DNA from 3 places in the Pseudarthrobacter sp. S9 genome. Region 1 is predicted to be linked to each of the others. Evidence: predicted binding sites of a transcription regulator. Region 1 holds the regulator's gene; each other region holds the start of a gene.
What was found. Region 1 encodes LexA, which represses DNA repair genes until DNA is damaged. Its sites were predicted from a motif close to TCGAACANNTGTTCGA; they were not measured.
Positions count from the first base shown of each region.

Region 2: a site for LexA is predicted at 3,764-3,779, ahead of ACQCSY_RS24645 (LexA family protein). Genes of this name have one in related genera too.
Region 3: a site for LexA is predicted at 2,471-2,486, ahead of ACQCSY_RS19310 (DUF6504 family protein). Genes of this name have one in related genera too.

Region 1 is NZ_CP189576.1:502,658-509,835, reverse strand. It holds gene ACQCSY_RS02395 (class I SAM-dependent methyltransferase) at 1-180, opposite strand, end outside; gene hflX (GTPase HflX) at 702-2,288, shown strand; gene ACQCSY_RS02385 (ATP-dependent DNA helicase) at 2,326-4,395, shown strand; gene lexA (transcriptional repressor LexA) at 4,392-5,141, opposite strand; gene ACQCSY_RS02375 (LysM peptidoglycan-binding domain-containing protein) at 5,496-5,912, shown strand; gene ACQCSY_RS02370 (histidinol-phosphate transaminase) at 6,014-7,132, shown strand.
Region 2 is NZ_CP189579.1:12,033-19,210, forward strand. It holds gene ACQCSY_RS24630 (HNH endonuclease) at 248-1,444, shown strand; gene ACQCSY_RS24635 (DNA-binding protein) at 1,931-2,551, opposite strand; gene ACQCSY_RS24640 (helicase associated domain-containing protein) at 2,773-3,423, shown strand; gene ACQCSY_RS24645 (LexA family protein) at 3,794-4,225, shown strand; gene ACQCSY_RS24650 (Y-family DNA polymerase) at 4,254-5,414, shown strand; gene ACQCSY_RS24655 (transposase) at 5,430-5,723, shown strand; gene ACQCSY_RS24660 (IS3 family transposase) at 5,741-6,637, shown strand; partial or broken gene ACQCSY_RS24665 (DUF4113 domain-containing protein) at 6,683-6,838, shown strand; gene ACQCSY_RS24670 (hypothetical protein) at 6,893-7,178, shown strand, end outside.
Region 3 is NZ_CP189576.1:3,998,886-4,006,063, reverse strand. It holds gene ACQCSY_RS19315 (DNA polymerase III subunit alpha) at 1-2,033, opposite strand, end outside; gene ACQCSY_RS19310 (DUF6504 family protein) at 2,030-2,377, opposite strand; gene ACQCSY_RS19305 (hypothetical protein) at 2,568-2,954, shown strand; gene ACQCSY_RS19300 (chorismate mutase) at 2,965-3,291, opposite strand; gene ACQCSY_RS19295 (VOC family protein) at 3,306-3,728, shown strand; gene ACQCSY_RS19290 (SOS response-associated peptidase) at 3,771-4,520, opposite strand; gene ACQCSY_RS19285 (mycoredoxin) at 4,650-4,907, shown strand; gene ACQCSY_RS19280 (S-(hydroxymethyl)mycothiol dehydrogenase) at 5,064-6,149, shown strand; partial or broken gene ACQCSY_RS19275 (MBL fold metallo-hydrolase) at 6,161-6,283, shown strand; gene istA (IS21 family transposase) at 6,355-7,178, shown strand, end outside.

The DNA of each region.
Region 1 (7,178 bases):
CTGCGGCGCCGGCGCGGGCACATCGGCGAGCAGGACGGCCGTGCCTTTGTCGATCCCGTCCGGGCTGAAGATCCCCGAGGATGTCTGCAGCCGGCGGTTCTCACCGGCAAGCTCCACGGTCAGTGGCTTGCGGGTGAAGGGCCCGGCGGGCTGGGCGCTGAAATAGTGTGCAGACTCCATAATTGGCCAGATTAGTTGGCCGTCGGCCCCAATGGGAAACCGGCGGCAGCCGGGCGAATCCGGAGGAATCCGCCTTGGGGGATCTGCCGGCCGGGAGCAGGCTAACCATCTGATAGTCTTAAAACTATGTTCTTGAACTTCAAGTAGCCGGCACGGGTTGAATCCCGTTCCCGCAGCGACGCAGGTAGTTACCTTCCGCTCAGTGCGCCTCCAGAAGTGATTCTTCTCTCCCGCTGGCGCACGATCCACTTGGAGTGCAGCCGCATTCATTGGAACCGACATTGAATCCCGGCTCAGCGGACAGTGATTACCTCACGGCTTCTCCCACTACCAGGCGCATTTTCCCGCCTCATTCCTCCCTCAATCACCGCTCCGTTCCGGAGCCCACCCTGCCCCCGGCACGGCTGCCGCGGGCATTCCAGGAGGCCCGCATGACCCATAGTCGTCAGCCCAGCGCGAATACCGCACCACAGAGCAGCAATGGGCACTATTCTGAAACTGCCGAACCTTTAAAGGAGACCATGACCAGTCAGCCCAATACCGGACCCGATTCAGCAGGCCAGGACATGAGTCCTGAGGAAATCCAGGCTGTTATCGACCGGATCCTCTCCAAGGACACCCCAGCCCGGAACGCAGGCCAAAGTACCAGCTCTAGTGCCAGCGACGACGAGCCCAGGACGGTGCTCGGCAAGGCGCAGGCCATCTCCCGGCTGGATGAGGTTTACACCAACTACGACGGCGACCAGCAGGATCTCGAGGAACGGCACGCCCTGCGCCGCACCGCCGGACTGTCCACCGAACTCGAAGACGTCACCGAAGTCGAATACCGGCAGCTGCGCCTCGAACGCGTCGTCCTGGCCGGACTCTGGACCGAGGGCACCCTCGCCGACGCCGAGAACTCGCTTCGCGAACTCGCCGCCCTGGCCGAGACCGCCGGCTCGGAAGTCCTCGACGGACTCGTCCAGCGCCGGGCCAAGCCCGATCCCGGCACCTTCCTCGGTTCCGGCAAGGCACAGGAGCTCAAAGCCATCGTGATGTCCACCGGCGCCGACACCGTCGTCGTCGACGCCGAACTGGCACCGTCCCAGCGGCGCGGCCTGGAAGACATCGTCAAGGTCAAGGTCATCGACCGCACGGCCCTCATCCTGGACATCTTCGCCCAGCATGCCAAGAGCCGCGAGGGCAAGGCCCAGGTTGAGCTGGCCCAGCTCGAATACCTGCTCCCGCGCCTGCGCGGCTGGGGCGAGTCGATGTCCCGCCAGGCCGGTGGCCAGGTGGGCGGCGCCGGGGCCGGCATGGGTTCGCGCGGTCCCGGTGAAACCAAGATCGAACTGGACCGCCGACGGATCCGCACCCGGATGGCCAAGCTGCGGCGTGAGATCGCCGCCATGAAGCCGGCCCGGGAGACCAAACGCGCCAACCGCCGTCGCAATGAAGTGCCGTCGGTGGCGATCGCCGGGTACACCAACGCCGGCAAGTCCTCGCTGCTGAACCGGCTGACCGACGCCGGCGTTCTGGTCGAAAACGCCCTGTTCGCCACCCTGGACCCGACCGTCCGCAAGGCCGAGACCGCTGACGGGCTCGGGTACACCCTTGCCGACACCGTGGGTTTTGTCCGCTCGCTCCCCACCCAGCTCGTGGAAGCCTTCCGCTCCACCCTGGAAGAGGTGGCCGACGCGGACCTGATCCTGCACGTCGTGGATGTCTCGCATCCTGACCCGGAGGGCCAGATAGCCGCTGTCCGTGCGGTGTTCAGCGAAGTGGACGCGCGCAAGGTCCCGGAAATCATCGTCCTGAACAAGGCCGACGCCGCCGATCCCTTCGTGGTCGAACGGCTCAAGCAGCGCGAACCGCGTCACGTGGTGGTTTCGGCACGCACGGGCGAGGGCATTCCGGAACTGCTCAAGGCCATCAGCGAAGGCATCCCGCGGCCCAGCGTGAAGCTTGAACTGATGATCCCGTACAACCGCGGGGACCTGCTCAGCAAGCTCCACGAGACCGACGCCGAGATCCTCAGCCTCGACCACGAGGAAACCGGCACCCGTGCCGTGGTGAAGGTGCGCGAAGGCCTCGCCGCTGAACTGGATCCGTTCATCAGCAATGACTGAGGCTGCGGTGACGCCATCGGCGGTGACCGAGGCAGACATGACCGATCCGCCGGAAGAGGGCCCGCCGGAAAACGGCCCGGCCGGCGGGGAGTTCGTGATCGAACTGCTCGACCGTGCCGTGTCCGGCATGGGTGGGCAGAGTCGCAGTGGTCAGCACGAAATGGCCCGGCAGGTGGCGCGCGCGATTGACAGCGGCGACCACCTGCTGGTCCAGGCCGGCACCGGCACGGGCAAGTCCCTGGCGTACCTGATCCCGCTGATCGCCCACTCGCTTGTCAGCAACAAGCCCACCCTGGTCTCCACCGCCACCCTGGCCCTGCAGACCCAGATCGTGGGCCGGGACCTTCCCCGGCTGCTCAAGACCATCACCCCTGCCCTGGATCGGCCCGTCAAGGTGGCCCTCGTGAAGGGCCGCTCCAACTACGTCTGCCGCCACAAGCTTGAGGGCGGCTTCCCGTCCGAAGAGCCTTCCGAGGGTCAGCTCTTCTCCCTCGGCGAGGACACGAGCGTTCCGCACTTCGCGGCGGCCATGGGCGGCCCGTCGTCCCAGCTGGGCAAGGAAGTCGTCCGACTGCGCGAATGGGCGCAGGACACGGTAACGGGGGACCGCGACGAGCTCATGCCCGGCGTGACGGACCGGGCCTGGCGCCAGGTCTCGGTCACGTCCATGGAGTGCCTCGGCGCGCAGAAATGCCCCCTCGCGGCCGAATGCTTTAGTGAACTGGCCCGGCAGAACGCCGCCGACGCCGACGTCGTCGTCACCAACCACGCCATGCTGGCCGTCAGCGCGTTCGAAGGCCTCGCCGTGCTGCCCGAATACGACGTCGTCGTGGTGGATGAGGCACACGAGCTCCAGGACCGCGTCACGGGCGCCGTATCCGGCCAGCTCTCCGTGGCAATGGTGCATGTCGCAGCCTCCGGCGCCCGCAAGCACACCGGCATCACCGTGGACGCGCTCAACAACGCGGCGTCCAATCTGGAACTTGCCATTGCAGGCGTCCCCAGCGGGCTCATGCCCAACGGGCTCAACAGCGAACAGCTGGACTGCGTCGACCAGTTGCGCGATGCCTGCCGTGCGGCCCTCTCAGATTCCAAGGGCGACAGCGCCAACACGGCCGACGGCGGACGCCAGCTCGCGCGGTCGCGCCTGATGGTCATCCTGGAACTCTGCGAACGACTCCTGGCGGCCCGTGAAAACCGCGAAGTGGTGTGGTTCTCCCGCAACAGCACCTTCGACCCGCAGCAGGGCTACTCCCAGCCGGACGAGACGGCACCGGCACTGATCAACGTGGCGCCGCTCAGCGTGGCCGGGCGGCTTCGCGAGGGACTGTTCGCGGACCACACCGTCATCCTGACCTCTGCCACCCTGGCGATCGGCTCGGCCTTCGAACCGGCCGCCGGAGGCCTCGGCCTGGTCGGGCCCGGCGCCCCGAGCTGGACCGGTGTCGACGTCGGATCCCCCTTTGACTATCCCAAACAGGGCATCCTCTATGTCGCCCAGCACCTGCCCAAGCCCGGCCGGGGTACCTCGCCGGAAGCCCTCGATGAGCTCGAGAGGCTGATCCGCGCCTCCAATGGCGGGGCACTGTGCCTCTTCTCCTCCCGGCGCGCCGCAGAGGACGCCGCCGAAGCGATGCGGCCGCGGCTGGACCTGAGCATCCTGTGCCAGGGTGATTCCACCATGACGGCGCTTGTGCGGCAGTTTGCCGATGAGCCCGATACCTGCCTGTTCGGCACCATGTCCCTCTGGCAGGGCGTCGACGTCCCCGGGGGCTCCTGCCGGCTCGTCGTCATCGACAGGATTCCCTTCCCCCGCCCGGACGATCCGCTGATGACGGCCCGTTCACGGGCCGTGGCCCAGGCCGGCGGCAACGGCTTCATGTCAGTGTCTGCGACCCACGCCGCTGTCCGGCTGGCCCAGGGCGCAGGGCGTCTGATCCGCACGACCACCGACAAGGGCGTGGTGGCGGTGCTGGATTCGCGGCTGTCCACGGAACGCTACGGAGGCTTCCTCCGCGCCGCGCTGCCGCCGTTCTGGCCGACCACCGATCGGGCGATCGCCCTCGCGGCGCTGGAGCGACTCGCCGGCGAGTCGGCTAAGGGTTAAAGGGAGCGCAGGACCGAGACGACCTTGCCCATGATGACGGCGTGGTCGCCGAGGATGGGCTCGTACTGGGTGTTCTGCGGCAGCAGCCAGGTGTGGCCGTCCCGCTGCCGGAATGTCTTCACCGTGGCTTCGTCGTCCAGCAGCGCGGCAACAATCTCCCCGTTGACGGCGTCACTTTGCCGGCGGACCACCACCCAGTCGCCGTCGCAGATCGCGGCGTCGATCATCGAATCGCCGGCCACCTTCAGCATGAAGAGTTCGCCGTGGCCCACCAGCTGGCGCGGCAGCGGCATGACATCCTCCACCACCTGGTCGGCCAGGATGGGCCCGCCGGCGGCGATGCGTCCGACGAACGGAACCATCGCGGTGTCCATGGCGCTGGCGAGCTCCGAGACGGACAGCCCGCCGACAGCCCGCAGGCCGCTGGATTTCTCCACGCCGGAAATCATGGTGGCCCCCTCATCCAGGGTCAGCGGCATGAGCACTTCCATGGCACGCGGACGCTTGGGATCGCGCCGGAGGTAGCCGAGCTTCTCGAGCTGCGAGAGCTGGTGGGTGACGCTGGAGAGGCTGGCGAGTCCAACGGTGTCGCCGATCTCGCGCATGGACGGCGGGTAGCCGTTGTCAGTCACGGACCGCTGGATGGTTTCCAGGATCTTCTTCTGCCGGACGGTGAGGCTCTTGGGGGCCCGGGCTGTCTGCGGGCTCCGCGAGGCGGCCCTGCCGCCGGTGGCTTGTGCTGCCATGTTCGCCAACGCCTTTCCGTTCCGCCCGGCCGCCGTGGTTGCTGTTGCCGGGAACTTCCGGCCTGAAATGTCAGACCCTGCTGATCAACTACTACTGACGAAGTGCAGAAGTGGTTGTTCCGTGACTCAAACGTAGGCCAGCCGCACAACTTTTTCAAACATTTGTTCTAGCGAGTCTCGACAACGTTCGTCACTAAGTGCTAAAACAGAACAAGCAAAGTTCGAATATGTGTTCTAGTCGAGTTTTTTCGATCGGGGCACTAGTTTCGGTTCTATGTTCGAAGGTTCGGTCGGTTGGCGGCAGGCACGTGGAGTACGCCGGGCGGCACATCATGGTCCAGGAGGGCTCAGTTCATGTCAGCATCAAGCGCGTTTCACGACACTTTCGGCTACCACGGTTCTTCCAATGGCAGTTCTTCCGACGGCAGGGCCGCGGCTGCATCGTCGCGTGCCAAGCAGGCGCCGCTCCGGCTCACCCGGCGCGGCAGGTTCGTTTTCTTCGGGATTCCGCTGATCCTGCTGGCGGCGCTCATCCTCTCGTTCAGCGGTTTCCTCAATGCCCCCGCCAAGGCAGCGGAGTCCGCCTCCGAGCTCTCGCCGACCCCCACCGTGTCCGTGACCGTGCAGTCCGGGGAGTCCCTGTGGGCCATTGCCGGGGACGTGGCACCGGAGCGCGATCCCCGGGACGTCGTCGCCGACATCGTCCAGCTGAACAACCTGGATGCCGCGCGCGTCATGCCGGGCCAGCAGCTCTTCGTCCCGTCCAAGTAGATTCGATGTTCCGTGCGGGAAGCGGCACGCCGCGGCCTGCCACCACGGGCCCGAGGCGTCACAGTTTCAGGGCCTGCAGCCCTCTCACTTAAACTGTTGAAGTGACTGACCAGTTAGAGCGCCTCAACCGACTGCCCCTCCGGACCAATCTGCGCGGCCTGCGCCCGTATGGGGCGCCCCAACTGGACGTCCCCATCCTGCTGAACGTCAACGAGAACACCCATGGTGTCCCGGCCGACGTCCGGGCAGCCATCTCCGAAGCAGTCACGGCCGCGGCCGCCGGACTGAACCGGTATCCGGACCGCGAGTTCACGGAACTGCGGGAAGCGCTGGCCGAGTACCTCGGCCACGGACTGGGTCCAGATAACATCTGGGCTGCCAATGGCTCCAACGAGGTGCTCCAGCAGATCCTCCAGGCCTTCGGCGGTCCGGGCCGCACGGCTCTGGGGTTCCCTCCCACGTATTCGATGTACCCGCTGCTGGCTGCCGGTACGGTTACGGAGTACATCGTCGGGGTGCGCACGGAGGACTACGGGCTCAGCGCGGAATCGGCGGCACGCCAGGTCTGCGTACTGCAGCCCAACATCGTCTTCCTGTGCTCCCCGAACAACCCCACCGGCACCGGCCTGGGGCTCGAAGTCGTGGAGGCCGTCTACGCGGCCGGCGAAGCCAGCCAGACCATCGTGATCGTCGACGAGGCCTACCACGAGTTCGCCCACGACGGCACGCCCAGCGCGCTCACACTGCTGCCAGGCCGGGAGCGGCTCATCGTCTCGCGCACCATGAGCAAGGCGTTCGCCCTCGCCGGCGCGCGGCTGGGATACATGGCCGCTGCGCCGGAGGTCACCGACGCCCTGCGCCTGGTCCGCCTCCCGTACCACCTCTCAGCCATCACCCAGGCAACAGCCCTGGCCGCCCTGCACCACCGGGAGGCGCTCATGGCCGACGTCGAGGACATCAAGCGCCAGCGGGACCGGATCGTTTCCGAACTGCAGCGGATGGGCCTCAATCCGGCCGCCTCGGATTCGAACTATGTCTTCTTCGGCGGCCTCGAGAACCCGCACCGGGTGTGGCAGGATCTGCTGGACGCCGGAGTGCTCATCCGCGACGTCGGCATTCCGGGCCACCTGCGGGTCACGGCCGGCACTGAGACGGAAACCACAGCCTTCCTCGAGGCCCTCGAACGCATCCTGACCAGCCACGCCACGCTGCAGGCCTAGACTTAAGGCGGAGCCAGAGCGCCCCGCCAGACTGCCCAGCACCCTG
Region 2 (7,178 bases), on a different replicon from region 1:
GCCGCGCCAGCGGACGCCCACTTCGGGTCATTGGCCTGAAGCGTAACGGAAACCTGTGCGAGCCCTGCTGGCATGCTCGTGGTTCAACGGGGGCGTTGCTATTGCCTCGGCGGCTCCGGGACAGCCGTTTGGCTTGGCATCGCCCGGGATAGCGTTCGGTATAACCGTCATGGCTGGCGGCTATCCTAGCGCTGACAGGCATCACCTGTGCGGCGGGTTCGTCGGCACTGGAAGACGGGACGACGACATGCCACGCACAAGGGTTTTCGCCGGCAATAGCTGCGAGATTTGCGGGCGAACTATCCCCGCGAATGGCACAAGCGTCGCGCAGCAGCGTAAGGCCCGATTTTGTTCGATGACCTGCCGTCGCGCCGCATCGACCTCCCGCGAGCTGACCTGTGAACAGTGCAGCAAGGCCTTCAGCGCGGCCGCCACTCGGGAACGTGCCCGTTTCTGCTCAGTTGCATGCCGCGCCGCGGCCGGGCGCAGGGACGTCACCTGCGAGCACTGCGGCAAATCGACCAGCTTCAAAGCCAACCGGGCGAAGCGTCAACGCTTCTGCAACCGAACCTGTATGTTCGCCGCGTTGGGCTGCTCCATTTGCTCCAAAATCCGCCCCGTGGATAGGCAGGCGGCCGGAGACAAGTTTTGTTCGGACGATTGCGCGGTGACGGCTCACCTTGAGGAACAGGCGGCCCAAACCGGGCAAATCTTCGCCGTGTGCAGCGGATGCAAGAGGATACGCCCAGGCGATGACTTCACGAAAGAAAAAACCAACCGCAACGGTCTCGCCAACGAGTGCAAAGACTGCGCCCGCGGCTATTACGAGCAAAACAAGGACAGGTACCGGCTGCGGCGCTACGTCTCCCGAGCAGCGCCGGGAGGCATCGTCGTTGAGTTCACGCCGGCCCAGAAGGCGGCACGCTTCTCGCTTTGGGGCAGACGCTGCTGGATGTGCGGAATCGAAGGCGCCACACAGGAAGACCACGTCAAGCCCATAGTCAAAGGAGGTTCCCACTGTTTGTCCAACCTGAGACCCATCTGTCGTTCCTGTAACTCATCAAAGGGCGGCCGCTGGCCTCTGGCCCCGGACAAGCTCCGCGCAAAATTCCGTCACCCCAACCCACGGACCGGAAAGGACCAGGAGATTCCTCGCAAGCCTCGCGTCGAATGGACCTGCCCCCAGTGCAACTCCACATTGATGATCAGGGCTCACCAGGCAGATTCCATAAAACACTGCTCCAAGAAGTGCAGCACTGAAGCCCGCCGGACACGCTACGTGGTCAAGAAGTGCCTCAACCCGCTGTGTCGAAAACGCTTTGAGCTCCCCGATCGCAAAGGGCCGAGCGAACGGAAATTCTGTTCTATCGAGTGTGCCTGGATTGCTCGGGACCGGCCGGCCCACTGGGGCGGCATAGCCGACGGCCAGCTCCGGCTGTTCTAGCCGCCGAGTCTCGGTGGATGAATGAGGTTAGTCCGTCCCGAATCAAGATGCACGCTGCGGTGTCTGGCGGGAAGGTGCTGTCCCAGGGGGTTCTGCTGGTACTGGCCGTGCTCTTTTCGCGGTTGCTTTGGGTTCGCTGGTGCTGGTCGGCGTTGATCTTGCCATCCGACAGGCCAGCCCCTCGGCGATATATTCATGGTGGGGTCCCCTGCGCGTTAAGGCGAAAAGCCGGCACGATGTGCCGGCTCTTTCTGTTTACCTCGGAAAAAGGAAATCCGGGGTGCAGCTTCGATGCTGCAGGGGCGCTGCGGGAGTTCCCCGCGGCGGAAGCGCAGCCGCCACGGTAGCAGCGGCAGGCCGGCCGACGGCTGGCGGGCCTGCCCGGCACCGGTCTACGAGTCCTGCCCGAACAGTGCCGTGAAAACGGGCCCGGTAAGAGGTCGTCGAGGCCGCCAGGGCTGTCAGGTAGAACCCTTCCGCGCCAGTTTAGAGCTGGGGGCCGCCGCCACTGGTTCGCTTCGCCCGGTCATTCTTGTCCGGGGTCTCCGGCACGATGCGCTGCAGGAGCGCGTCGTGCGCCTTTTGGAGCGTCTCTGCCCGGGCCTCGGCCGCGGCCACCCTGGCCGCCGCTTCGGCTGCGGTGTTGCTGGCCTGCTGTTCGGCTGTACGTGCCTGCTCCAGCTGCGCCTTCATCGCCGCGGCCTGGGTATCGAGCGCGGTGACCCGGGCAGTGAGCTCGGTGACGGCCGCGTCCTTTTCGGCGCCTACTTTGTCCAGGTCAATGACGAGTTCGGAGATCTCCAGTCCCAGGTCCTTCTTCTCCTGCGCCCAGACCGCTTCCGCGGCAGCGTGCCGCTCATCCGCCACAGTGGACGCTTCGGCCCAGCATGCCCCGGCCAGGCGCGCGGCCTGTTCCAGCACCGTTGCCGGCGTCGCGGCGAGACGGCCTCCCGCGGCGTGCTTCTCCTCGACCCACTCCTTCAGGTATCGGGTGGCGTCGGCGTTGCTCACACCCGCCGCTGCCCGCACCGTCGAGACGGTAGGCCGGCGCTCCGCGCTGATCTGCTCCGCAGCAGCAAACACACGGTCTTTCACACTCAACGCCACGGCGACAACCTCAGTAGTAGTAGTAGTAGTAGTAGTAGTAGTAAGAAAACTACTACTCCTACTACTTTATGGCAATACCGCCGCCGAATTCGCTGTATGCATCGGCTCTCTCCGCTCCGCCGGGAGCTCCGGGGCCGGCGGCCGCCCGGGCTGCGATGCGGCGGTGGCCGCCACGTCGCTGGCCTGCCTGGCGGGGTGGTCGTGGCAGGATGGGCTCCATCATGGACAGGCGGGTACGGCGCGCTCCGGACGCGGAATGGGTGTTGATGTACCGGCTCGGACTGAGCCGGCAACGCATCGCTGACCTCGTACGCGCCGAACCGGCCACCGTCGGGTATCACCTGGTCATCGCCCGCCGCCAGGACCCGGGACTCGAACCCGCGCACCGGGCCGCCACGGTCACCAGAACCGGCCCCTCCCCCGCGGACGTTGCCCGCATGGGCGAGATCATCGCCTGGATTACGGCCGAGGGCCGGCTCCTCCGCGACCGCTCCGAGGACAAGAGCGAACGGTCGATGGCCCGGTGGCTGTCCGATCGCCGGCGCGAAGCAGCCGACGGCACCTTGTCCCCGGCCTACCGGGACGGCCTCGCCCGCGTCCCCGATTGGGCCGGGAACCACAGGGCCGCAGCGGACGAGGCCCGGTGGCATGACCGCCTCGCCCAGCTCGTTGACTACCGGGCCGAGGGCAACGACTGGCCCCGCCACCACCACTACGCCTCAGAACGGGAACACACCCTCGGGGTGTGGATCCACACCCAGCGATACAAACACCGCCGAGGCGACCTCGCCCCCGAGAAGGTCAGGCTCCTGGACGATGCCGTCCCCGGGTGGCAGACCGGCAGGACGCGGGGCCGCCCGCCCCGCACGTAAACGAGGGTTTTGCGCCGTGCCGGCAGACGCACCCCCTGAATGTTCTGCCCGGCCCCGATAGACTCGTTAAGGCTCTCCAGTCCCCCCAGCTTGGAGAGCCGGGAGCCTCCACGCTTGAGTCCATGATTCGCGCGGAGGCTTCCTCATACCCCCCACAAAGGCCCGCGGCTGGACATCCGGTCACCACAGCGGCGCCGTTTCGCCGGGTTGTGCCCATTGGGGTCAGGTGGAGCCCTCCGCACAGCTCAAAGCTGTCCCCACTGGCGTGCAACCCGGCCCCTGCCGGAGGCCGATCCCACCGGTCGATAGGTCTTCTGTCGGTGCTTAGCAGTATGCTTATTCGAAGATATATTCGAATAAAAGGTGTGTTGTGGGCGTTCTTGTTGGTCCCCGCGTGATAGATGCGGGTGCATCGTTGTTGTCGGTGCTGATCTCTCCGGTCGCTGTCGCGGCCGGGTATCCCTCGCCCGCGCAGGACTACTTCGACGGGCGGATCGATTTGAATGAGCACCTGATCAAGGACGTCACGTCCACCTACGTGGTGCGGGTGTCCGGGGACTCCATGACCGGCGCCGGGATCAGCGACGGCGATGAACTGATCGTCAACCGCGCCCTGGAACCGGTGGACGGGTCCGTGGTCATCGCCGTCCTGGACGGTGAACTGACCATCAAACGGCTCCGGATCACGGCCACCGGGGTCGTGCTGCAGGCAGAGAACCCCGCGTACCCGGACATCCGGGTACCGTCCTTATCCGATCTGGTGGTGTGGGGCATTGCCACCCGATGCCTGCACCACCTTTAAGGCCCGGGCTGTGTCTAAGACGGGTCTCATGCGGCAGCTGCCGCAGATCGCGCACGTGGATGTGAACTGCTTCTACGCCTCGGCCGAGCGGGCCTTCGACCCGGCCCTGGAGGGCCGTCCCGTCATCGTGCTCTCGAATAACGACGGCTGCGCCGTCACCCGCTCCCCCGAAGCTAAAGCCCTCGGTATCGCCATGGGTGAGCCGTGGTTCAAACTCGCCCCGCGCGCCAAGGAATGGGGACTCGTTGCCCTCTCCAGCAACTACGAGCTCTACGGCGACATCAGCGCCCGCGTGATGGAACTTCTCGGCCGCTACTCGGCCTGGCTTGAGGTCTACAGCATCGACGAGGCGTTCCTCGGCGTCAAAGGCACCCCGGACGAACTCCTGGCCCTGGGCCGGACCATGAAAACAGCCGTGCGGCGCAACGTCGGCGTGCCCGTCTGCGTCGGCATCGCGCCCACGAAGACGCTGGCGAAACTGGCGAATAAATGGGCCAAGAACAACCCAGGCTTCGATGGGGTCTGCCACTGGGACTCCGTGCCCGCCGCGGACAGGGAAGGGCTGATGCGCCGCCTGTCGGTCATAGAGATCTGGGGTGTCGCCACGCGGCTGACCAAACGCCTCAACGCCCTCGGAATCCATTCCATCCTTGACCTGGCCCGAGCCGATGCGGTCATGATCCGGGACCGCTTCTCCGTCGTCATGATGCGCACCGTCCTGGAACTGCAGGGCACCCCGTGCATCCCAATGGAAGAAGAACGGATCGGCCGGGACCAGCTCATCTTCTCCCGCTCCTTCGCCACCCCCATCACCACCGCGGCCGGGATCCGGCAGGTCATGAGCGTCTACGGCCAGCAAGCATCGGCCCGGCTGGCCAAACACGGGCTCCAGGCCAAAGTCCTCACCGCGTTCGCCGGCACCTCACACTTCAACCCCAACGACACCTCCTACCCCTCCGTCTGCGTGCCGCTCCCCATGCCCACTGCCGATCCGGTTCTGCTGACCAAGGCCGCCCATGCATTACTCCCCCGCATCGTGGAGGGCATCCGGTACGCCAGGGCCGGGATCATGGTCACCGACCTGCGACCCAGCGGCAACCAGGCACCCCTGTCCCTGTTCGAAAACCCGCACGAGGAACGCCACATCGGAACCCTTGCGGCCGTATGGTTTTGTGAGACAGCTTGTTAGGAGCCCTTCTTCACAATGACCGACCGTAAGATGTATAGCCAGAAGTACAAGGACGACGCCGTGGAGCTCGTGATTTCCTCGGGCCGTCCGATCGCCCAGGTCGCGCCGGATATCGGCGTGAACGAGGGCACTCTGGGGACCTGGGTGCGCAAATACCGTGAGGACCATCCCGATCGGTTCCTCACCGAGGAGAAGGCAGCCGTGCCGTGGGAAGAGCACCAGAAAGCGCTGGCCGAGAACGCGAAGCTGAAGCAGGAAATTGAGTTCCTGGGAAAAGTCAGCGCCTTCTTTGCAGCGAAGCAACGGTAGAGGATTTCTACGAGTTCATCGAAGCAGAGAAGGCGAACCATCCCGTCGCCTGGCTATGCCGGACCCTGAAGGTCTCCCGGGCCTCGTTCTACCGGTGGCGCAACCCTGCGGGCCCGTCCCCGCGGGCCGTGCGGCACCAGACGCTGGTGGAAGCTGTGGCCGGAAAGTTCAACGACGCCAAGGGCAAGGCCGGCAGGGACCAGCTGACCCGGATGCTCAACGCGGACGGGATCAGCGTTTCCCAACCCACCGTCGGGGCCATCATGCGCGAGCAGGGCCTGCGCGCCGTACGGACTCGGGCGTGGAAGAAGACCACCGAGCAGGACCCGCAGGCGAAGACCGCCCATATCGGGAACCACATGCTCGACGAGAACGGCAAGCGGGACTTCTCCTCCGAGGTGCCCGGCACGCGGCTGTGCGGGGACATCACGTACCTGAAGACCGGCGAGGGCTGGCTGTATCTGGCCACCGTGATCGATCTGTGCACCGGCATGGTCATCGGCTGGAACATGGACCGCCACATGCGCACCGAACTGTGCACCGGGGCGCTGGCCATGGCCCGCGATCACGGCTACCTGCACGCGGACGGGGCGGTGTTCCATTCAGACCGCGGCACCCAGTACACCTCTGCCGAATTCCAGGGCTGGTGCGCCGGGAACAACGTCACCCAGTCCATGGGCAAGGTCGGCGTGTGCTGGGACAACGCCGTCGCCGAAAATTTCTTCTCGCATCTGAAGACCGAGTTCTACCACCACCACAGCTTCACCAGCCGGCTCGCCGCCCGCACCTCGGTCATGGACTATATCGAGTCCTGGTACAACCGCAAACGGCCCAACGCCCGAGCAGGCCACCGACCGCCGGCGGCAGCCCTCACAGCCCACCAGATCCGCGACCAGGAATCCCTGGCAGCGTAACCGAAATAAAACGATGAAACTGTCTCAGAAACTTGACGTGCGCACCTCCTCGAAGACGTGACCCGCCGCTACGGGCGGGGCTCCATCGGCTTGGGCCACGGCGGCATCCGCGGCGGCCCGGACTGGACCATGAAACGCGACATGCTCTCCCCCCGCTACACCACCCACTGGGACGAACTCCCCCTCGTCAAAGCCGCCTAAACCCACACCCCTCCACGACAGCATTAGCCCCCGGCACCACGGAAGAACGAACTGATGACGATCACCCCAGAAGCCCCTACCCTCAATGCCCCGGTGGATATCCGCTTCACCAAGGGCGGCAATCCCCTGGCCGTCCGCTACGACGGACGCATCTGGGCCGTCACCGAAGAACCTGTCCAATGGTTCACCAGGGACTCCTGGTGGGAGACCCGCCGAAGCGTCCCCGTAGGCGTCGGCAACGTCGTCGATATCGAACACTGGCGTGTTCAGGTTCGCCTCGGTGGGTCGGACTCGCAGCTGCGGACCTTTGAACTGCGCCGCGAACCCCTCGCTGAACAGT
Region 3 (7,178 bases), 1.1 Mb from region 1:
AGTTCGCGCTGGCCCGGGGATTCGATCTGGAAGCAGCCCAGGGTGTGCGTGCTGCGGATCAGCTCATAGGTGGGTTCGTCATCCAGCGGGACGGCGTTGAGATCGATCTGTCCGTCCTCGGCGATGTAGTCCGGCCCCTTGCCGTCCGGGCCGGCCGGATGCGCGCCTGCCGCGACGACCTCGGCCTTGGACGGATGCAGGCGGATGACTTCCCGGACGGCGAAGGCCATGGCGCTCTGCATCCGGACCCCCAGCACATCGAGTTTGAGCATCCCCATGGGATCCATGTCGTGCTTGTCGAACTGGCTCATGGGCAGCCCCAGGCCGCTGGGCTGGACGGGGGTGCGGTCCAGCAGCGTGGCATCGCCCAGGATGACGCCGCACGGGTGCATGGAGATGTGACGGGGCAGCCGGTCCAGCCGCTCCGTGAGGTCCACCAGCAGGTCCAGCTGCTGGTTTTCGGTGAAGTCGCGCTGCTCCACCCTTCCCGCGAATTCCCGCAGCTCCGGCTTCTCCACCAGTGCCTCACGGAAATTCCGGGCCGAGAACCGCCACAGTTGTTTGGCGATTTCGCCGATCTCCCCGTCATCCATGCCCAGTGCCATGCCGGCATCACGCACGGCACCGCGAGCGCGGTAGCCGTTCTGCATGCTCATCAGCGTGACGCGTTCGGCTCCGAAGCGCTCAAAGATCTTCCGGTAGACGTTGTGCCGTTCGGCGCTTTCGACGTCGATGTCGATATCCGGCAGAGTGGCACGGTCGCGGGAGAGGAAGCGTTCGAAGATGAGGTCGTGCTGGAGCGGGTTCACCTGGCTGACGTCGATCAGGTAGTTGACCAGGCTGGAGGCGCCGGAGCCGCGGGCCGCGGCCCGGACGCCCATGTCCAGGATCATCCGTGAGACCTCGGCGACGGTCAGGAAGTAGGACGCGAAGCCCAGGGAATCGATGATCCGCAGCTCGTGCCCCAGCCGGGCGCGCAGCTCCTGGGCGGGCTTGCCGGAGATCCCCGGGAACCGGCGGCCGATCCCGGCCTCACAACGCAGGGTCAGTTCCCCGAGGGGATCCCCGGCAATGCCGATCACGGACGCCTCCGGGACCACGGGCTGCTTCCAGCCCATGTCTGTGACAGGATCCATCCGGCAGCGGTCCGCGAGCGCCTCGGTCTGGGCCAGCAGCCGTTTGAGGTCCGCGGTGCCGTACCCGGCGGCGTGGATGATCTCCTTGCCCAGCTGTAGCATCCGGGCGGCCGACTTGAGCCAGCCCTGCCCGTTGGGCTGGAGCAGCGGGGCGGCGGAGAGTTCGGGGAGCGATTTCAGGGTCCGGGCGGAGTCCAGCACGTCCGCCGTGGCCGCGCCGTCCTCGGCGACATACCGGACGGCGTTGCTCAGTACGGCGGGCACCCCGTGTTCCGCGGCGAGTTTGAGCATGCGCACGGCATGGGCGGTGCTCAGCGGTTCACCGGGCGGGCTGAGCTGGGATACCACCTCCGCGGCCAGTGTCCCCGCCGGCATGGCGTCGAGCCAGCGTTTGAACAGGGTGCGGGGGCGCAGGTACCGCCGGCCGCCCATGGCACGTCCGACGTCGGAGTCCGGGCCGAGCAGCACTGTCAGCACCGGCTGCAGGGTTTCCGGGTGCAGCGTGCGGGAAGCCAGCTCCGCCCGGGTGACGGCCACCTGCACCGCACCCCCGGCCTTACCCGTGGTGCGGGCATGGGCGTCGGAAATCAGCCGGCACAGCGCCCGGTAGCCGGCGCCGTTGTTGCCTCCGTGGGCCAGGACGACGACGCGTCCCCCGAGCTGGGTGCGGTGGTCGCCGTCGTCGTCAAAGACCGCAAGGTCCACCCCGACGATCGGGTCCAGCCCGGCCGCCATGCACGCCTTCAGGTGCTTAACCGTCCCGTACAGACCGTCACGGTCCGTGCAGGCCAGTGCGGTGGCGCCGTCGGCTGCGGCGGCGGCCGCCAGTTCATCCGGCCAGGAGACCCCGTAGTGGGCGCTGAAGGCGGTGGAAACATGGAGATGGGTGAAGCTCATGCTGTTTTGGGCTTCCGGAGGGGCTGTAGGGCGTCGTGGATCCGTAGCAGCCGCCACCGGCCGCTGGCGACATGCCGCGACAGGTCAAGGGTGAGCGTGTCTTCCGGGCTTCCGCCGGGAGGATGCACTTCGGCCGGACGTACTTGGACACGCCAGATCTCGTGGTCCACCAGGCCGGGGCCGCTCCCGAGCGGGGCCCGGCTTTCCTCCGCCCACCACTGGCGGCGCTCGTACCAGCGGACCGGCTCAGCACAGACGGTGTAGCGGCGGCCGGCCCAGTCAAGCTTCAGGGGCTGGCCTGAGGGCGTGCAGACGACGTCGACAGACTCGCTGAACATGCCCATAATGCCTCCCTGACAACCCGACCGCGGTGTTTCTTGGCACAGCTCAATCAGGCCCACAGCGGAACCCCAATACAGCCAGGCCAAAATCGATATTCGAACATATCTTCGAATAAATTCAGTCTACGGGGTGGCTGGGACAAAACCTAGATCAGGGGTGGACGGACGGGAGCGCGGGGGGCAGGATTGAGCCATGAGTTCCCATAACGCACTCCTCAAGCACGTAAGCATCGCCGCCAAGGACTCCGTCCTGGTGGCGAAGTTCGATATAGACGGAAACATTCCGGGCTCGGGGGCCTATGTGGTGGGGCTTGTGGCGGCGACTCCGGACCATTCCCACCAGCGCAGGATGGGGATCGAGTTCATGAACGGCGAGGCCGTGTCCTTCTACTGCTTCAGCCATGACGGCACCGAGGAGAACTTCGACCTCAAGGGCGTCGAGCATTCGGGCAACACCATCACCGGCCACTTCCCCATCGGCACGGTGATGGGGCTACCCAAGGGCCACCTCATGACGGCCTTCAGCGATGCCGACGGCCGGGACTACCAGGCCAACGTGCCGGTGGAAGAAGCCCTCTAGACGCCGGGCCTCAGCTGCTGGCTTTGTAGACTTCCAGTTCCAGCGTGATGAAGGCATCCACCATGGCGCGGTAGGTCTTCTCGACGATGTCGGCGTCGATGTCCTTCTTCTCCGCCGTGGCGCGGACATGCTCGATGACGCGCTCCACCCGCCCGGGGGCCCGCACCTGGGCGCTGTCCTCCTTGAGGGTCCCGGCGATCCGGATCAGGCGCTCACGACGTCCGATCAGCATGACAATCTGCTCATCCACCTCGTCGACGGCCACACGCACGGCGGCGAGCTGCTCCCTGTCGGCCTGGGCATTTTTGTCGTCTCCGTGATTTGTGGACATGTGCATGACAGTATCTAAAGATGCAGCCACGAGTCGACTTAATTACCTTGGGTGTCCGCAGCGTCGAGGCGTCCCGCAGTTTCTACGTTGACGGCCTTGGATGGCGCGTCAACCGTGAATTTCCCGGTGAGGTGGTCTTCATCCAGGCCAATCACGGGCTCATCCTCTCTCTCTGGGACGCCTCCCAGATGCAGGGCGAAGCGGGCACCGACAGCCCCGCCGGCATCCCCTGCATCACCCTGAGCCACAACCTGGGCAGCACTGCGGAAGTCGACTGGGTGATGGCGGAGGCCGAGGCGGCCGGCGCCACCATCGTGGCGGCAGCCAAAACGCAGCCCTGGGGCGGCTACACGGGCTACTTCGCCGATCCAGACGGTTACCGCTGGGAAGTCGGCTTCAACCCCACCTGGGCGGTCGCCGCCGACGGCAACGTCACCCTGTAGCGGCCGCCTCCCCCAGCCGCCAACCGGTCCCCGCGGCGGCACCTAGAACAGGCTCCCCACCGGCCTGATCAGCTCGGCGGAATCGTTTTTCACGTTCCCGACGGCGGTGCCGACGGCGTCGACCGTCCAGCCCTCGGCGACGTCGTGTGCCCCGGACCGGACCAGACCCACCAGGGCGGCGGCGTCATCGGCGTGCGGATCCAGCCAGGCCTGCATGGTGCCCCGGTCCATGGGCAACGGGACGCGGTCATGCAGGGCGGTCAGCTCCGCGAGCATGCCGCCCGCGTAGCCTTCGGGCGGCGAGTCCGTGGTCAGGATCGACGTCGAGAGCATCCAGCGCCCCGGGTCTCCCTCCGCCTTGGACGGGTCCTTCCACCATTCGTAAAGGCCGGCGAACACCATCGGAAGACCGTCCGTCGGGTGCACATAGTAGGGCTGCTTGCTACGGCCCTCTCCGGCCTTCCATTCGTAATAGCCGTCCGCAGGGACCGCGCAGCGCCGGGACCGCACGGCCTTCCGGAACGCGGGCTTCTCCAGCACGCTCTCGCTGCGTGCGTTGATCATTTTGGGACCGATCCCCGGATCCTTCGCCCAGGACGGTACCAGGCCCCAGCGCGCCACGTGCAGCTGGCGGACGGCGCTTCCGTCCATCAGCCGTTCCAGCAGGATCGGCACGTCCGCCGTCGGGGCCACATTCCAGGACGGCGGGATCAAGATCTCGTCCTCGAGCCCGGCGTCGAACTCGGCCAGAAGGTCCCCCACGGCCCGGGCCATCACGTAGCGTCCACACATGCCCCCAGCATGCCACCGCAGCCATCCCGTGTCATCCGGCCGGGCAGCCCTGCGGGAATAGTGCCCTGCGCGGTACGGTTATTGAAAATGACATCCGACTTTTTAATCCCCTGCACTGAGGAGAACTTCGTGGACTTCACCCCCGGATCCGGCACCATCACCATGTTTTCGACCACCTGGTGCGGTTACTGCAACCGCCTGAAGAAGCAGCTCGACGCCCAGGGCATCGGTTACACCGAGATCAACATCGAAGAAGTCGAAGGCACCGCCGATCTAGTGGAGAAGCTCAACGGAGGCAACCGCACCGTCCCCACCGTGCTGTTCCCGGACGGCACCGCGGCTACGAACCCCTCCGCCGCCGAGGTCAAAAGCCGGCTCGCCGCCTAGCGCTGTGTAGCCCGGACACCCCTTGGGGCAATAATCGCAACCCGTTGTATATAGCGCAACAAGTTCTGGAATTTGGTCCCCGCTGTGTGATAGACAGATCAGAGTCACAACCAGCAGTGACCCATTTCACGCACTTGTACCCAAGGGAGCTTTTCCGTGGTCCATAAAGTCAAAGGGGCAGTAGCCCGCTCCAAAGGGGCACCCGTCACGGTGGAGACCATCCTGGTCCCGGAGCCGGGACCCGGCGAGGCACTGGTGGACATCCTCACCAGCGGCGTCTGCCACACCGATCTGCACTACAAACTAGGTGCCATCAACGACGACTTCCCGTTCCTGTTGGGCCATGAGGCGACCGGCGTCGTCAGCGCCGTGGGCCCCGACGTCACCGACGTGGGCCCCGGGGACCGCGTGGTACTGAACTGGCGGGCCGTCTGCGGCGAATGCCGGGCCTGCCGCCGCGGCCAGGCGCAGTACTGCTTCAACACGCACAACGCCACCCAGAAGATGACGCTCGAGGACGGCACCGAACTCACGGCCGCCCTGGGCATCGGCGCCTTCGCCGAGAAGACCCTCGTGGCCGCCGGCCAGTGCACCAAGGTGGATCCGGACGCGGACCCCGCCGCGATCGGGTTGCTCGGTTGCGGCGTCATGGCCGGCCTCGGCGCCGCCATCAACACCGGCGGCGTCAAGCGCGGCGATTCCGTCGCCGTGATCGGCTGCGGCGGAGTGGGCACGGCGGCGATCGCCGGCTCCGCGCTCGCCGGCGCCACCACCGTCATCGCGGTCGACATCGACGCCAAGAAGCTGGAACGCGCCAGGGAACTCGGCGCCACCCACACCGTGGACTCCTCCGCCGTCGACCCTGTCGAGAAGATCCGGGAACTGACCGGCGGCTTCGGCGCCGACGTCGTGATCGACGCCGTCGGACGACCCGAAACATACAAGCAGGCCTTCTACGCCCGCGACCTCGCCGGCACGGTGGTGCTCGTGGGTGTTCCCAGCCCCGAGATGACGCTGGAACTGCCGCTGCTGGACGTGTTCGGCCGCGGCGGCTCGCTGAAGTCCTCCTGGTACGGCGATTGCCTGCCCTCCCGCGACTTCCCGATGCTCATCAGCCTGTACCGGCAGGGGAAGCTGGACCTGGACGCCTTCGTCACGGAGCGCATCACGATCGACCAGATCGAGGAAGCCTTCGGCAAGATGCACGCCGGATCGGTGCTGCGCTCGGTCGTGGAACTGTGAGCGGCGCACCCGTGAGCGCCGTCCGGATCGACCACCTGGTCACCTCCGGGACGTTTTCGCTCGACGGCGGCACGTGGGAAGTGGACAACAACGTCTGGATCGTCGGCAATGACCAGGAATGCGTCATCATCGACCCCTGTTAACGCCAACCGAAAATAGGGCCAGGAACGCCAACTGAAAACAGGGCCACCGACCATTATGGAAGGTGATCAATTTGGATGATTGGGCGGAGATACGCCACCTGTTTTCGACGGGCAAGCACTCTAAGCGTGAGATCGGCAGGATCGTGGGTGTTTCCCGCGGAACGGTGGACCGGGCGCTGGAGTCGGACCGGGCGCCGAAGTACCAGCGGGCGGCCGGAGTGTCGAGTTTTGATGCGTTTGCTCCAAGGGTGCGGGAGCTGTTGGTGAAGACGCCGACGATGCCGGCCGCAACGCTCGCGGAGCGGGTGGGTTGGTCTGGTTCCGCGTCGTTGTTCCGAACGAAGGTCGCCGTGATCCGGCCTGAATACGCCCCGCCGGACCCGGCCGATCGTCTGGTCCACGAGCCGGGGTTCCAGGTCCAGTGCGATCTCTGGTTCCCGCACGAGCCGCTGCCCATCGGTGCGGGCCAGAACGATACACCTCCTGTGCTGGTGATGACTTCGGCGTTCTCGGGATTCATCCAGGCCCGAATGCTGCCCTCACGGACGACGCCGGACCTTCTGGGCGGAATGTGGACTCTGCTCCAGGACGCGCAGGCGGTTCCATCCCGGCTGTTGTGGGACAACGAGTCCGGCATCGGCAGGCGCCGGCCCACCCAGCCGGTGGCCGCGTTCGCCGGGTCCCTCGGGTTGGAGATCAAGCTGCTTCCGCCGCGGGATCCGGAGTCCAAGGGCATGGTCGAGAGGATGAACAGGTTCTTCCGGCAACGCTTCATGCCGGGCCGGGACTTCCGGTCACCAGCGGATTTCAACGGCCAGCTGGAGGACTGGCTGCCCAAGGCCAATCACCGGTACTCGCGGTCCCGCCACGGCCGCCCTGACGAGCT